Regions from separate parts of the Glutamicibacter sp. MOO4 genome, predicted to be linked through region 4. Evidence: riboswitches for the same ligand, from Rfam matches in the RefSeq annotation. Region 4 holds a riboswitch; each other region holds the start of a gene.
What was found. Region 4 has a riboswitch for S-adenosylmethionine ahead of AC1Z3F_RS15340 (acyl-CoA dehydrogenase family protein). Riboswitches for the same ligand answer to the same signal wherever they lie in the genome.
Positions count from the first base shown of each region.

Region 1 (3,442 bases), 330 kb from region 4:
ATCTGAGCACTACGCGCAGACCGTGGAACTGGGCCAACTGATTACTCGGGCAGGATGTGCCGTTGCTACCGGCGGGGGACCGGGGGCGATGGAAGCGGCCAACCTCGGTGCTTGGTTGGCTGATTATGATCCACAAGATGTCGACGCTGCGTTGCAGATGCTCGCCACGGCTCCAGATGCGATTCACCAGCGCACACAGTGGGCTCGCACTGCGCTCGCCGTTCGTGATCGATTCCCGAGCACCCACCAGTCATTAGGTGTGCCGACGTGGTTCTATGGCCATGAGCCACCGAATTTGTTTGCAACAAAGATCGCAAAATTTTTCACCAACTCTATTCGCGAAGCGATTTTGTTGGAGCAGGCTAACGGGGGACTAATTGTTCTGCCGGGTGCTGCAGGTACGGTGCAGGAAATCTTCCAAGACGCCTGCGAAAACTACTACGCCACCGGCGCGCGTGTGGTGCCCATGGTCTTGCTAGGGCGCGAGTACTGGACTGAAACTATGCCAGCTTGGCCTTTGCTCAAGGCGTTGGCCGCAGACCGGGTCATGGAAGAGAAAATTGCGCTGGTAGATACTGCCGAAGAAGCGATGGAATTTATTGGTTCTATGAGCACGCTACGCCGGCGTACCCGCTGGTGAGACAAATAATTCCTTGGCTCTAGCCCAGCTGTACGTCGAAGATGAGTCCCAAGCAGTAGGTCACTGCCGCAGCTCCCCAGCCGATGGCTAGTTGGCGCAGCCCACGCTTCATCGGGGACGCTCCGGAGAGTAGACCTACGATAGCGCCGGTGAGCATCAAAGCAATTCCGACTAGGGCCACCGAGAGGATCACGGCAGGCAGGCCGCTCATGCCGAAGATATACGGCAGGATCGGGATGACCGCACCGGAAGCGAAGAGCAGGAACGAGGTGCCGGCGGCGCCGGTGGCCGAGCCGAGCTCCTCATGTTCATTCTCCAGCTCTTCGGAACGCTCTTCCGGGTTCAGCGAGAAGGCTGGGTTGCAATCACAGGTGAAGAGGCCCATGCGTTCGGCAGCGCGATGCTCAGCATCTTCATCGTTCATTCCGCGAGCCTTGTAAATCAGTACCAACTCGTTGGCATCCAGATTCAGATCGGGGGCCGCGGTGAGCGTGACCTGGGTAGGCCGGGATGCGGTGAGTAACTCTCGTTGAGAACGCACGGAAACAAATTCGCCAGCGGCCATCGATAATGCTCCGGCCAGCAGCCCGGCAATGCCGGAGAACAAGACAAAAGTGGAAGAAACGCCGGTGGCGCCAATACCCATGATGAGCGCCAAGTTGGAGACTAGACCGTCATTGGCGCCAAATACGGCGGCGCGGAAGTTGCCCGAAAGCTGAGCGCGACCGGCGGTGGCCAAAGCACGCACTACCTCTTCGTGGACCTCTTCGTCGGCGGCCATTTGCGCGGTCGCGTCCTGATCATCGCGGTAGGGGGAGCTGCTCTCAGAGCGCTGTGCCATAGCCAAAACGAACACCGAACCGAAGCTAAGCGCCAAAAAACGCAAGATGGTGCGCCTCAAGGAGGGGCGGACCGTCTTGGCGTGGACACCTAGTTTTTGTCGCCAGTGTTCCTCATGGCGTGCTTCGGCCGCGGCCAGACCTAGAAGGATTTGCTTCTCTTGCCCAGTTTTCTTTTGGGCTAGGGTCCGATAGATGGCACCTTCAGCGACCTCGTCGGCCAGATACTTGCGCCAACGTTGGATTTGGGCGCGGGTAGGTTCGGTTGCTGACTGGTTCGGCATCTCGAATTCAGCTCTCTTGGCAGATAACGGATCAGCTACCCAGTTTAGACAGCGGTCTCAGACTTGGGAATTTGGCAAGACTAAAAGCGATGCTCTGCCCCTCGGGCTGACCGGAGCTAGCAATGGAAAGTACTAGCTGCGAGGTCGCCGGTTCAAAGATCGGGCGGCGCGCGGATCGGACGATGAGCAATTCTAAGCGAGCTGGATCGCACACGTATCGAATGTGCCATTGGCCCTGGACCTTGAACTGAACTTGTCCGGTTTGGCGGTCGATGATGGGCAGGACGGAATATGCCATGGGATGCGCTCTCACTGAGTTCTTGCCCGGCCACAAAATTGTGAACGGACCGCTTCGTCATCCGAACCACCCATGAATCTGGGGTTGGTGCACGGCAAGTCGGAGCTTTACGCCGTGTCTCGTGAAGCAACACTTGCGATGCTACTCCCGTGCAAGTAAGCCAGTGAAGTCCTAGCCTGAAATATTTCCTTCATCCGCGCTGGACCCAGCGTCTAGCGTCTGGGACAGCTGGTTGATCTTCGTGTACTGCTGTTCCCACTGGGTTGTGGAATACGGGGGAAGGTTGGGAGCTTCGGGGCGAAGACCGGTGAAGCCATCAAGCTGTTCGCGCACGATATCAAGGTGCCCGGCGTGCCGGGAGGTTTCAGCGATCATATGAATCATGAGCTGTTCCAAGGTGGTGTGCCGGCGGCGAATCCACCATGGCACTTCGGCCGGTGCATCCAATGGCAGGGACGCGATGCTCTGTTCGCAGAATGCGACCGCCTGTTGATAAAAATCAATGATGTCGCCGGCGGTGAAGTGTGCTGGCGGTAAAAAGTCGGCTTGCGGATCGTCGGAGTCCATGAGTTCTTGCACATAAGGGTTGTTGATCTCTCGGCCCAGGCACTGGCCGAAGTATCCGTATTCGGTGATGGCCAAGTGATGCACTACGCCAAGAACATGCGTGCCGGTGGGCGTCAGTGGCTTGCGGGCCAAGTGATCGCTCAGTCCCTGAGCTTTATAGATCACCGCGTTGCGGGCGTCGTTGAGGTATTCACGCAAAAGCTCTTTGCTGTTCTTCATATGCCGAGTGTAATCAGCCGGCTGCTCAGCGAACAGCAGTTGTTGTGGTGTGCGACATATTTGACGCACCCCAGCTAGGGTCTGTTTACTATTGGTAAACCTGCCTGCTGACTTAGGCAAATGGCAGGAAGACGCCTAGTGCGTCGGAACAACAGAGGCGATGGAGCAAAAATATGAAGACCCTGCCCGTGGAATCAACCGGTGCTGCAATCAATATTGGTTCACGGCTACGCGGGGTGCGCCAAAGGCAGCGGATGACCATCGACCAGGTTGCTGAACTGTCCGGATTGACCAAGGGCTTTCTCTCGCGTGTTGAGCGAGATCTGACCAGCCCTTCGGTTTCAACGCTGCTGAAACTATGCGAAGTGCTCGGCATTGAAGTGGGAACGCTATTTGAAGTGCCTGAAACGATGTTGGTGCGATTGGCCGAAGCGCCACGGGTGTCCCTAGGCGGAGAAGGAATCACTGAGCAATTGGTGACACCGCGTAGCGAAAGGCGGGTTCAGATGATTCGCGCTGAAATCGCGCCCAAGGGTGTTGGTGAAGCCGAACTGTATTCGGTGGACTGTGAACTGGAAGTTTTGCATGTGATCTC
Region 1 is NZ_CM167800.1:97,996-101,437, forward strand. Features, by position in the region: gene AC1Z3F_RS00470 (LOG family protein) at 1-640, shown strand, start outside; gene AC1Z3F_RS00475 (VIT1/CCC1 transporter family protein) at 660-1,763, opposite strand; gene AC1Z3F_RS00480 (hypothetical protein) at 1,795-2,061, opposite strand; SAM riboswitch class IV at 2,075-2,188, opposite strand; gene AC1Z3F_RS00485 (DinB family protein) at 2,233-2,847, opposite strand; gene AC1Z3F_RS00490 (helix-turn-helix domain-containing protein) at 3,021-3,442, shown strand, end outside.
Region 1: it holds a riboswitch for S-adenosylmethionine, as region 4 does, so the genes downstream of both, AC1Z3F_RS00480 (hypothetical protein) here and AC1Z3F_RS15340 (acyl-CoA dehydrogenase family protein) in region 4, are expected to answer to the same signal.

Region 2 (3,442 bases), 890 kb from region 4:
GTGACTTCAATGGAAAGGTCGAACCAGTCTCCGGTGCTTTCTCCGGCTTCAACGGCAACGGTGGCTGGTGCATCATTTATTTGGTACTTGGGCAGTCGGTTTTGCGCTTCGATCAATACGTCCGGGTGCTCTTCGAGCAGCGGAAGGGTATAAACCAAGAAGTCGATGGACTGAGAGATGCTCAGGTCTTGATCTTCAAAAATGCCCGAGGAGTTCACCGGTCCCAAGGCAGCGTCGTCTCCAAGCTTGTCCTTGATCGAGGCAAGGATTTCCTTCTCGATGCCACGTTGCCGTGGTGCTTTGGACGGGTACTTCCACGAGTAACACAGTGCGACAACTTCTGGGCTGCTAGATACAGCCAGCCGCAGGACAGGACGAGCGGGGGCAGGAATTTTATAGCTCACGTCGACGCTTTTCAGCGGGGCCAAGTGGCGCATGCGTTCCAGATGTTTTTCCTCAAAACGCGGAACGTCTGCTGCTGGAACGAACTGAACTCCAGAAGCAATAAAAGAGGCAAGTTCTGCTGAAACAGGCTCAGCAAATTCTGCCAGTCCCCAGTCTTTAGCCTTGGCCAACGGCTTAGCCGAGTACACCAAAAATGTCGGTGGATTTCCGACGGGCAGTACATGTGAGTCTTGTGGATCAGGTGCGGAAATGAACCCCTCCATGGTCAACCCGTCTTCACCACGGCGCAGATCTACAAAAGCATTCGCCGGCTCAGGGCTGAAGGTCACAGCGGGCTTGGCGTTGCTACTTCCGTTGATGATCTGCACTCCGGCTGCTTGCAGCGCAACGAAAGCTTCGAGCAAATCTTTGCCCGGCAGATCCATTAGCGAGATCCAGTCTTTGACGTCCCAGACATAACCGTATTTTTGCTTTTCAGCCTGCTCTCGCAGCTGGTCCAGTTCACTTATGGCGCGGCGCTGTTCTTTGGAGAACCGCTTGTCAAAGGCCACAGACTTCCAGCTTACTCCGGTCTGAATCCATGGGCTCTTGGTACCTTGTCGCGCCGGGCGAGCCTGAAGGGTCAGGGCATCATCGCTACCGTAGCGTGGTTCGCTAACGATTTTTAGAATGAGGCCCAGCGGCTCTTGGGCGACGTCCGGTTCATCATCGATGACGGGCAATAGGCGGTTAAGACTACGTTCCCACTGCGGCACCGCTTGACGTTGCCAGTCATGCGGCCGCACCGCACCGTCGGTAACGTACAGAGGCTCATCATCTTCGTTAATGGTTTCAATCAATAACGCGGCGACTTCTTCGCAGCGAGTACTGGTGGGGTGTTTGCTGCAACCACCTTCAAATGAAATCCCTTGCGCTTCAAATCGGAAGGTTGCGTTCACCTGCGCGCCGAGCACCTGTCCGCGCACTTGAGTAAGACCGGCTTCAACGTGGCGTTCAACGTGCGAGACCTTTCCCGACTGATAGTAGAACGCACCAATCTCCAACGTGTCCTGGTCCAGTACCAAGTCCAAGTTTTTGATAGTCAGCTGGTATTCCATATCCGCCAATCGTTGTGTACGCAATAGAGCCGGTTGCTACCCTCCATCCTATCGACGGTTACCGACAGCTTCGTAATGACGAAAAGTTAAGCGAATGCTTTACTCGCAGCGGTACTCAAGGATAAAAATGAATCACTGAATCACGAGTTCCACTCACTACGGCCCTGGCTGAGTGGACGGCAACCCTCTAGCCATTGTGCCGGGTGCCCCAGGTGAAGATTCGACGCATCCTGAGAGTCAAGAAGCGTAAACGATGGCGCACCCTTGCGTCAGAAAAGGGAGAACACCTCTTATGCCTACCGCAACCAAGAAACTTTCCGTGGCCGAAGATCGCTCTGCGCGCTTACAAGAAGCTGGCACTGGATGGGGTGAACGCATTTCGGCAGCCCCACAGAGCGCACAACTCACCTTTAGTGTTCGTGGCGAAGGATTCGACTCTGTAGCCAGTAACATCAGGGCCGGCAAGCACAGCTTTACCGTTGATGAACCAGCTGCACTGGGAGGCAGCGACATCGCGGCCAGCCCGGTGGAATATGCCTTGGCAGCGTTGGTTTCCTGCCAAGTAGTTGTTTACCGTCTGTACGCGGAAAACTTGGGCATCCAAGTAGATGATGTGCAGATCACCGCTGATGGCCAGCTTGATGTTCGTGGCCTGTTTGGCATTGATGAAACAATTCGTCCGGGCTTCTCCTCCGTGGACTTGCAGGTGCACATTGCGGGTCCTGAATCCGCAGAGCGTTATGAAGAACTACGCCAGGCTGTGGATGCTCACTGCCCAGTATTGGACTTGTTCGTCAACCCGGTGCCGGTGACTACCTCGGTGCACGTTGTTGAAGCTAATAATTAGTCTCAGCTGAACCAAAAAACGCACTGCGGTGACCCGAATTTCAGGGCCACCGCAGTGCGTTTTACAGTAATGGATTATTCGCTAAGGAAATCCAGTAGGACCTTGCCCGAGGTGGAAGCATCCTTGGCCGTTTCAAAGGCTTCAAGACTTTGGCCCACTGGGAACTCGTGGGTGACAGCATCCGAGATCCGTAACGACCCGTCGGCCAAGGCAGCAAGAACGTGGTCAATTTCGTCGTTAAAACGGAATGAACCGACGAGTTCTAGTTCACGGGTGATGACAAGCGAGATCAGTGCTGGCTGCTCACCGGTTGGTAGCAGGCCAACCATGACTACTCGTCCACCGCGCGTAGCACCGCGTACTGCCGAGGCCAGACCACGGTAGTTGCCACTAGCCTCGATCACCACGTCGGCATTAACCTTGGCGATGGACTCTTGATCATCCGCCCGCAGGGTTGAGGTCGCACCGAGCTTTGTTGCGATCTGAAGTGGCTTGTCATGCATGTCCACCGCAATGATTTCTGCGGCTCCGGCGCGCTTGAGCACGGCGACTGCCAAAGCTCCAATGGGGCCGGCACCGATGACCAGTGCGCGCTTTCCAGCAACATCTCCCGCACGTGAAACTGCATGCCAGGCCACTGCTGCTGGTTCCGCCAACGCGGCATCACGTAGTGAAAGGGACTCGGGTAGAGCGCGCAACATCCGAGCAGGTAGGTTGACCTCGCGGGCGAACGCACCTTCGGTGTGTGGATAGCGGGCTGCAGATCCTAAATAGGTGCAGCCTGGAGACAGGTTGGGACGTTCGGTTGGATAAGGTTCTCCAGTTTCGCCGGGAGTTGCCGGATGCACGGCGACTTTGGTGCCGGCGGCTGGCCCAGTGCCATCGGCGGCCGTCTGCAGGACGGTGCCAACAATCTCGTGGCCTAAGACCATAGGTGCTTTAAGAATGGATTCACCGGCAGCACCATGGCTCCAGTAATGCAGGTCTGATCCGCAGATACCGCCGTAGGCGATGGAAATGCGTGCTTCATCTGCAGCCGGTGCGGCTAGTTCGATCTGCTCAACGCGTAGATCCCCTGCCGCGTGGGCAACAA
Region 2 is NZ_CM167800.1:2,385,243-2,388,684, forward strand. Features, by position in the region: gene AC1Z3F_RS11175 (DEAD/DEAH box helicase) at 1-1,502, opposite strand, end outside; SAM riboswitch class IV at 1,641-1,761, shown strand; gene AC1Z3F_RS11180 (OsmC family protein) at 1,795-2,349, shown strand; gene AC1Z3F_RS11185 (L-idonate 5-dehydrogenase) at 2,424-3,442, opposite strand, start outside.
Region 2: it holds a riboswitch for S-adenosylmethionine, as region 4 does, so the genes downstream of both, AC1Z3F_RS11180 (OsmC family protein) here and AC1Z3F_RS15340 (acyl-CoA dehydrogenase family protein) in region 4, are expected to answer to the same signal.

Region 3 (3,442 bases), 350 kb from region 4:
CCTGTCGCGCACCTGAATGTAGCCGTCGGGATGCATGACGCCTAAGTCGCCGGTGTGGAACCATCCGCCGGCAAAGGCCTGTGCGGTAGCTTCTTCGTCCCGGTAATAGCCGATCATGACGTTATTGCCGCGCAAGACGATTTCGCCCATGGTCTGGGCATCGGCAGGAACGTCGAACATGTTCTCATCCACAATGCGTGCCGACTCCGCGGTGATCATCCCGACGCCTTGGCGGGCTAGCTTGGCCGCGCAGTCGGTCGGTTCCAGCTGATCCCATTCTTCTTGGTATTCGCAGACTGTGTAGGGGCCATACACTTCGGTCAGCCCATAGACGTGAACGACTTCGATGCCCAGTTTCTGCAACTTGGAAATGATGGCCGGGGACGGTGGAGCTCCAGCGGTGGTGATGCGCAGCGGAGCCTGAAGTTGGTGCGCCCGAGTCGAGTCGGCGATGATCGAGCAAACAGTCGGCGCGCCGCACAGGTGGGTAGTTCCCAGGTTTTCGATGGCATCCCACACTGCATCTTCACGCACTCCACGCAGGCATAGATGGGTGCCGCCAACTGCAGTCACTGCCCAGGGTGTACACCAGCCGTTACAGTGAAACATCGGTAGCGTCCAGAGGTATCGGGTCGCTGAGCTAAGGCCTTGATGATGCGCTTCACCCAGAGAGTTCAGGTAGCTGCCGCGGTGCGAGTAGAGCACACCCTTGGGCTTTCCCGTGGTCCCCGAGGTGTAGTTCAAGGCGATGGCAGAGCGCTCGTCCGCGATCGCATAGGGCAGTTTCTCATCGCTGGCGGTAGTCAGCAATTGCTCCAACGTGCCATCAACTTCCACGTTCGGGCGTGGGGAGGTGAACTGATCGTCGGTGATCTCAATCAGTGCCTGCAGGCTGGGGTTTTCGCGTCGCAGGGTTTTGGTGTTCTCCAGTAATTCGGTATCGGCCAGGAGGAGCTTCGCTCCCGAATGATCGATGATGTACTGCAGCTCGTGGGCCGAGAGTCGCGTGTTCAAAGCGATGAGTACACCTCCGGCTAGTGGCACGGCGTAGTGAGCCATCAGCATCTCAGGAGTGTTTGGTGCCAAGACCGCTACTCGGTCACCGGGTTCGATGCGCTCGGCTAGTACTTGAGCAAAACGGTGCACCCGAGTTTCAAATTCTTTGTAGGTATAACTACGAGTCCCATGAATGATGGCGGTTTTGCTGGGGTAGGCCTCAGCCGAGCGTTCAAGGAAACGCAACGGAGTTAGTTCTGAATGGTTGGCCTGAATTTCTACCATGGAGGTATCCTTCAATCATCATCTCTGGCAACGGCGGCAGGCAATGAATGGTGTGACCCATAACACTGCATCTTTTATCGTGGCATGAACCTGAACACCAGAGAAAGAAACCCGGTTTCATTACGGTGGGCGGCCCCAGAAAAGCGTTGAAGCGGCCTTGGTGACCGAGCTGGGCAGGATGTCACCGATAAGCGGATTGCGTTATAGATCACACATCTTCTGAATAATTGACTGCCAGACACCTCGATATAGGCCTATGCGTCGAATGAATCATTGAATATTGCGATTTACGAAGTGATTTGTTTGACGATACTTCGTCATGACCCATATCGTTTTAAACAGAATCAAGAGCATCAGCTATAAGCCCTGGCTTGCTGATCGGCAACCCTCTCTACGGTAGTGGGGTGCTCCAGGTGAGGATTCGGTTTCGCGCTAAATGGTGTTGAAACAAGTACCGCGCACTGCGTGAATGATCAGTGAGTAGTGGATTCGGGGACGCCGAACCGTTTGCTCGGGTCTCTTCAGCGCCGTGGGCAAGACCAGAAGGAATCGAGCCATGTCATTGAATCGTGAACTTGACCCGCTGACGCTCCGCAAGGTTTTCGCTCAGCACCCCTCAGGCATCGCAGCTCTTTGCGCCGAGATTGACGGTGTAAAAACCGGAATTATCGCTTCGTCGTTCACCGTTGGTGTTTCGTTGGAACCTGCGCTGGTGATGTTTGCAGTACAGAAAACTTCTAACACCTGGCCCAAATTACGCGAAGCTGGCCATATTGGCGTCTCAGTGCTTAGCGACCGCAATGGGGGAGTATGTGCGCAGCTCGCCTCAAAGACCGGCGACCGCTTCCGCGGTGTAGACACTGCCGTCACTGATCAGGGTGCGCTGTTTATCGAAGAATCCACATTGTGGCTGGAGACTTCCATCTACAACGAAGTTGAAGCTGGTGATCACTGGGTCGTCTTCTTGGAGGTGCATGGGCACCACGCCTCCGAACATTCGCCACAGATCTTCCATGATTCACGATTTCATTCAATCCCAGTTCCTGAACTCGTCTAATACTTCAGCTAGCTAGTTGCTCAAACGCTCCGGAAGGAACACATGGTGTTCCACCCGGAGCGTTTTTGCGTGACGGCAGCATTTTGATGATGTGGTGAGTTATCCACGGGGACAAAAGATGTCTTGGGGGCAAAGAAATGTGGACGACGTCGTTTTTGAGGGTCAAGTTAACCGCTTAACCTACGGTGACTAAGGGTTTTAGGAGAATCTCACTATCCACAGGGTTATCCACACGCCTGTGGGTGATGTGTGTAGAACTCTGTGCATATCGCTAATAACCCCGAATTCCGGGTGCTTTTGGCTGTTGATAACTCTGCGAAGGGTGCCGCAACCTTCAACAAAATATCTTTCTGTCCACAGCTGTGTAAACGCAAACACCCAAGTCAAAACATATTACCGAATGGTAATAGTTATTAATCCACAGGGTTCTCCCCAGTTAGTGAACAGGGCAGTCCACAAGTCAGGCCATGTTATGCACAGGCGCTGTGGATAACGAGGTTTACGTGAGCAAATAACGGTCTTAGTGTTGACTTTGGGACAGAAATATCCACAGACGCTTTTCAGTTGTCGGTATCGACTGACATGATGGAGCGTTGCCATCTGGCAAGGAAGTTTTTCCCAGCGGTTCAATAGGGATGGAAGTGGCTGTAATGAGTGCTGAGCCGGTTTACGAGGCACGGGAATCCGACGCGGGGCGCAAGCCGCCACAGGACATCGAGGCGGAAATGTCCGTGCTCGGTGGCATGATGCTCTCCAAGGACGCCATTGCAGACGTAGTTGAAGCGCTGCGTGGCACCGATTTCTATCGTCCCGCTCACGAATCCATTTACGAAGCAATCATCGATCTTTATGGTCGAGGAGAACCAGCCGATGCGGTGACCGTTGCTGACTTACTGACCAAACGTGGAGAGATCTCACGTATTGGTGGCGCCGCATATCTGCACAACCTCATCCAGCAAGTCCCAACGGCTGCGAATGCTGGATACTACGCAGAAATCGTACGAGAGCGCGCGGTACTTCGTCGTTTGGTGGACGCAGGTACCCGCATTGTTCAGATGGGTTACTCGCCAGACGGTGAAGTTGATGCCATCGTCAACGAAGCTC
Region 3 is NZ_CM167800.1:2,926,765-2,930,206, reverse strand. Features, by position in the region: gene AC1Z3F_RS13680 (AMP-binding protein) at 1-1,281, opposite strand, end outside; SAM riboswitch class IV at 1,624-1,741, shown strand; gene AC1Z3F_RS13675 (flavin reductase family protein) at 1,838-2,338, shown strand; gene dnaB (replicative DNA helicase) at 2,989-3,442, shown strand, end outside.
Region 3: it holds a riboswitch for S-adenosylmethionine, as region 4 does, so the genes downstream of both, AC1Z3F_RS13675 (flavin reductase family protein) here and AC1Z3F_RS15340 (acyl-CoA dehydrogenase family protein) in region 4, are expected to answer to the same signal.

Region 4 (3,442 bases):
GTAGACCACTTCGAGGTATTCGTCGGCGTGGTCATAACGCTCGTCGTGTTCCATCTGGTCTTCTTGGCCCATATTGCGGGCGGCCGAAGGCAAGTAACCGGTGACCACGTTCCAACCCACACGACCATCGGTGAGGTGATCCAAGGTAGCCAGACGACGGGCAAAAGCATATGGGTGCTCATAGGCGGTTCCGGCGGTGACGCCGAAGCCCAAGTTTTCAGTTACTGCAGCCATGGCCGAGACCAGCATCATCGGGTCATTAACCGGTGCCTGTGCGCCCGAGCGCAGTGGGGATTCGTTGGTGCCGTTAAAGACATCGTAGGTACCTAGTACGTCGGCAATAAACAGGCCGTCGAACTTACCCTTTTCTAGCACCTTCGCTAGGTGGGTCCAGTAGCCGATGGTGTTGTACGTTGAGGCTTTGTCATCTGGGTGACGCCACAGACCTGGCGACTGGTGCACCACGCAGTTCATGTCGAATGCGTTGAAGAGAATTTCGCGCTTCGTGCTCATAGGTGTTCTCCTTGCCGTGAATCTGTATTGGTGAAATTAGAAATTAGGCGCTTAGGCGCCGTAGTTTTGGTTGTTGCTGTCTTCGCCGGTGACCAAGAGACGTTGAGGCTGAACCGCATTGATTTCGTAGTCCCCCACGATGCGCGCCTTGTACATGGCCGGGTTGTGGGTGGCGATGGTTCGTGCGTTACGCCAGTGCCGATCTAGGTTGCACACAATGCTGGTTGATGAGGCCCCTAAACCGTCAAAGAGTTTGCTGGTTGCTCCGAGCACCAACGGTTGCACGATGGTCTGGGCGCGGTTAGCCGATAGTTCACAGACCGCGTAGCGTTCCTCGTCGTTCAGTCCTGGGTCTACCAGTGCTGCTTCAACTTCTAGTACTGCGCCAATCACTACCGAGTCGACGGCGAAGGACTCTGCTGAGACTTCGCCGACCAGCTGAAGTACCTGTGGTTCGCGGTAGGCCGGAACGCCGGTGCCGGTGGTGAAGATGCGGGTACGGTTCTGGACCGACTGGCGCAGATCGTTCAGCGCGGCGCGGGCAATACCTGCTTGCACTGCGGTGAGGACCAGCTGGTAGATCGCAGCTTCGGAGTCGTTAGTTGCCTGTGGGATAAAACAGTCCACGGGCACCTGATGGAACTCGGTGGTGCCGGTACCGGTCAGCCCCTGACCAAACCCATCCCAATCGTCAAGGATTTTTACGCCACTGCGTTGGGTGGAAACGACGGCAATCTGCCGGCCAGCCTTTTCTGGATGGGCCACTGCCACTGCGGTCCAGTCGGCAAAGATGGTGCCGGTGCAGTAATACTTTTCACCGTCAACTAGCCAGCGGCCCTCAGACTCGGTGACCTTGGTGTTCAGCGTACCTAGTGCGTTGCCGCCACGTTCGGTGTACGCATTGCCGACAATCTGACCGGCAGCAATACGGGTAACCCACTTGTTGCGCAGCTCTTGATCTTCAAGAATCAGAATGCTCTCCACAAAGGCGATGTGTGCTCGCCAGAGCTGGCCAACATGGGAATCAGCCTCGGAAAGTTCAATCAGCAGGCGGAACACGTCAACCAGACGTGCGCCGTAGCCGCCCTCAGAAACTGGAATGCGCAGCGCACCAAAGCGGTCGCGGTTCAGCAGGCCCACCTGTTCAAAGGGAAGCACGCGGTTGCGATCGCGGTCCCTTGCGGTAGACGCGATCTGCGCGAATACCGGACGGAAAATTTCAGCCAAACGGTCATACTGTTCATCCGCGCCCGGACCGGGTGTGACTTTGAGTAGTTGCCGGGTAGGCAGTTGCTCTTCGAAGTCATCTAGTCCCATGGCGCTAGCCTGCGAAGGATCGCTGAGCTGGTTGAAGTCCAAACCGGAAGAGTTCGGCGACTCGCCAAATGACATTGAAGTCCTCAATTCTTTCCATCGGTCCTGGCGGTAGCACCGTCCCGCGATTCGGGTGGTTGCTGCGGCGTCGTCGAGCCAGATCTCTCAGCCGCTCTGGATGGGTTGTCATTCATTTGTAGCCGTAACAAAGCAATCATTCCAAGCCACGAAGTCACATTTCATTGTTCAGACCAGGTGGCTTGACAGTTGCGTTGCACAGTCAATGACGCGTCATATCGAAGATGACTTGGCAAGAATCCCCAACTATCGATTAAACAGCCTTCTAATGAAATAAATAACGAAATAACCCGCGCATGTGACGTAGTTATCGAAGATTTTTCATGTTACGCAAGATTTGCTTTCAAATCGTTCGAAAGCCTGTAATGGACACGTAACCATCCCGAGCGGCCGAGAGATCTGGCTCAGTGACGCCGCAGCAACCACCTATGGATGACACACTCCATAGGCCGGTGCTACCGCCAGGACCGATGGAGATGATCATGGCTCTTAGCCTTGCACTGCCTCAAGCGCACACCTCGACCGCTTTAGACGTGGAATTCAGCAATGTTTCGCGCACCTTCACCACCAAAAGTGAAAGCCGCGCGGTCCTCAGCGATATCAACTTGCAGATCCCCGCGGGCCAAGTTGTTGCGATCCTTGGTGCTAGCGGCTGCGGCAAGTCCACACTGCTTCGCGCGGTCTCCGGGTTGGACCAACCATCCACCGGATCCATCCGTACCGGAAAACGCAACGTAGATGGCATCAACGAACTATGTGCGGTCGCATTTCAGGAACCACGACTACTACCGTGGCGATCGGTCCGAGAAAATATCGCTTTGGGCCTCGCGCCAGGTACCAGCAAGGCCGACGGTGCTGAACTGATTGATGAATTAATCGAGCTGACCGGGCTCAGCCACGCGACAGATCTTCGCCCGCGCGAAATTTCAGGTGGTATGGCTCAGCGCGTCTCGCTGGCTCGTGCCTTGGCACGGCGCCCTGGAGTGCTGCTACTTGATGAACCCTTCGGCGCACTGGACGCTTTGACGCGGCTGAAAATGCAAGATCTATTGCTCTCCATCCATGCTTCCTTCCCCACCACAATTCTTATGGTCACCCACGACGTGGACGAGGCGTTGACCTTGGCTGACCGAGTCATCGTCCTGGGACGTGAGGGTCAAGATACCGCGGCCACCGTCATTAAAGAACTCTCAATGAGCGCTTCTCATCCTCGCAAACACAACGAAGATCAGTTCATCGCTCACCGCGCAGGATTGCTTCGACTTCTTGGTGTGGACCCGACTAACCATTGACGTTTAACACCGATTCCCCCTGATCTACTCCATCAGCGACATAGCTGTCGCTTACCCGCACGCACAATTTAGAGGATTATTATGCTTTCGCACCGCTTCACTCGACGTACCGCACTTGCCACCGCAGCACTGTTGATCGGGGCTACTGCCCTGACCGGTTGCGCCGGAGAAAACGCTACGGCCTCAGGATCAGATAAGACCCTGTCCATTGACTTCGCCACCTACAACCCGCTGAGCCTGGTCAT
Region 4 is NZ_CM167800.1:3,276,890-3,280,331, reverse strand. Features, by position in the region: gene AC1Z3F_RS15345 (LLM class flavin-dependent oxidoreductase) at 1-513, opposite strand, end outside; gene AC1Z3F_RS15340 (acyl-CoA dehydrogenase family protein) at 565-1,905, opposite strand; SAM riboswitch class I at 1,921-2,012, opposite strand; SAM riboswitch class I at 2,280-2,382, shown strand; gene AC1Z3F_RS15335 (ABC transporter ATP-binding protein) at 2,388-3,197, shown strand; gene AC1Z3F_RS15330 (aliphatic sulfonate ABC transporter substrate-binding protein) at 3,279-3,442, shown strand, end outside.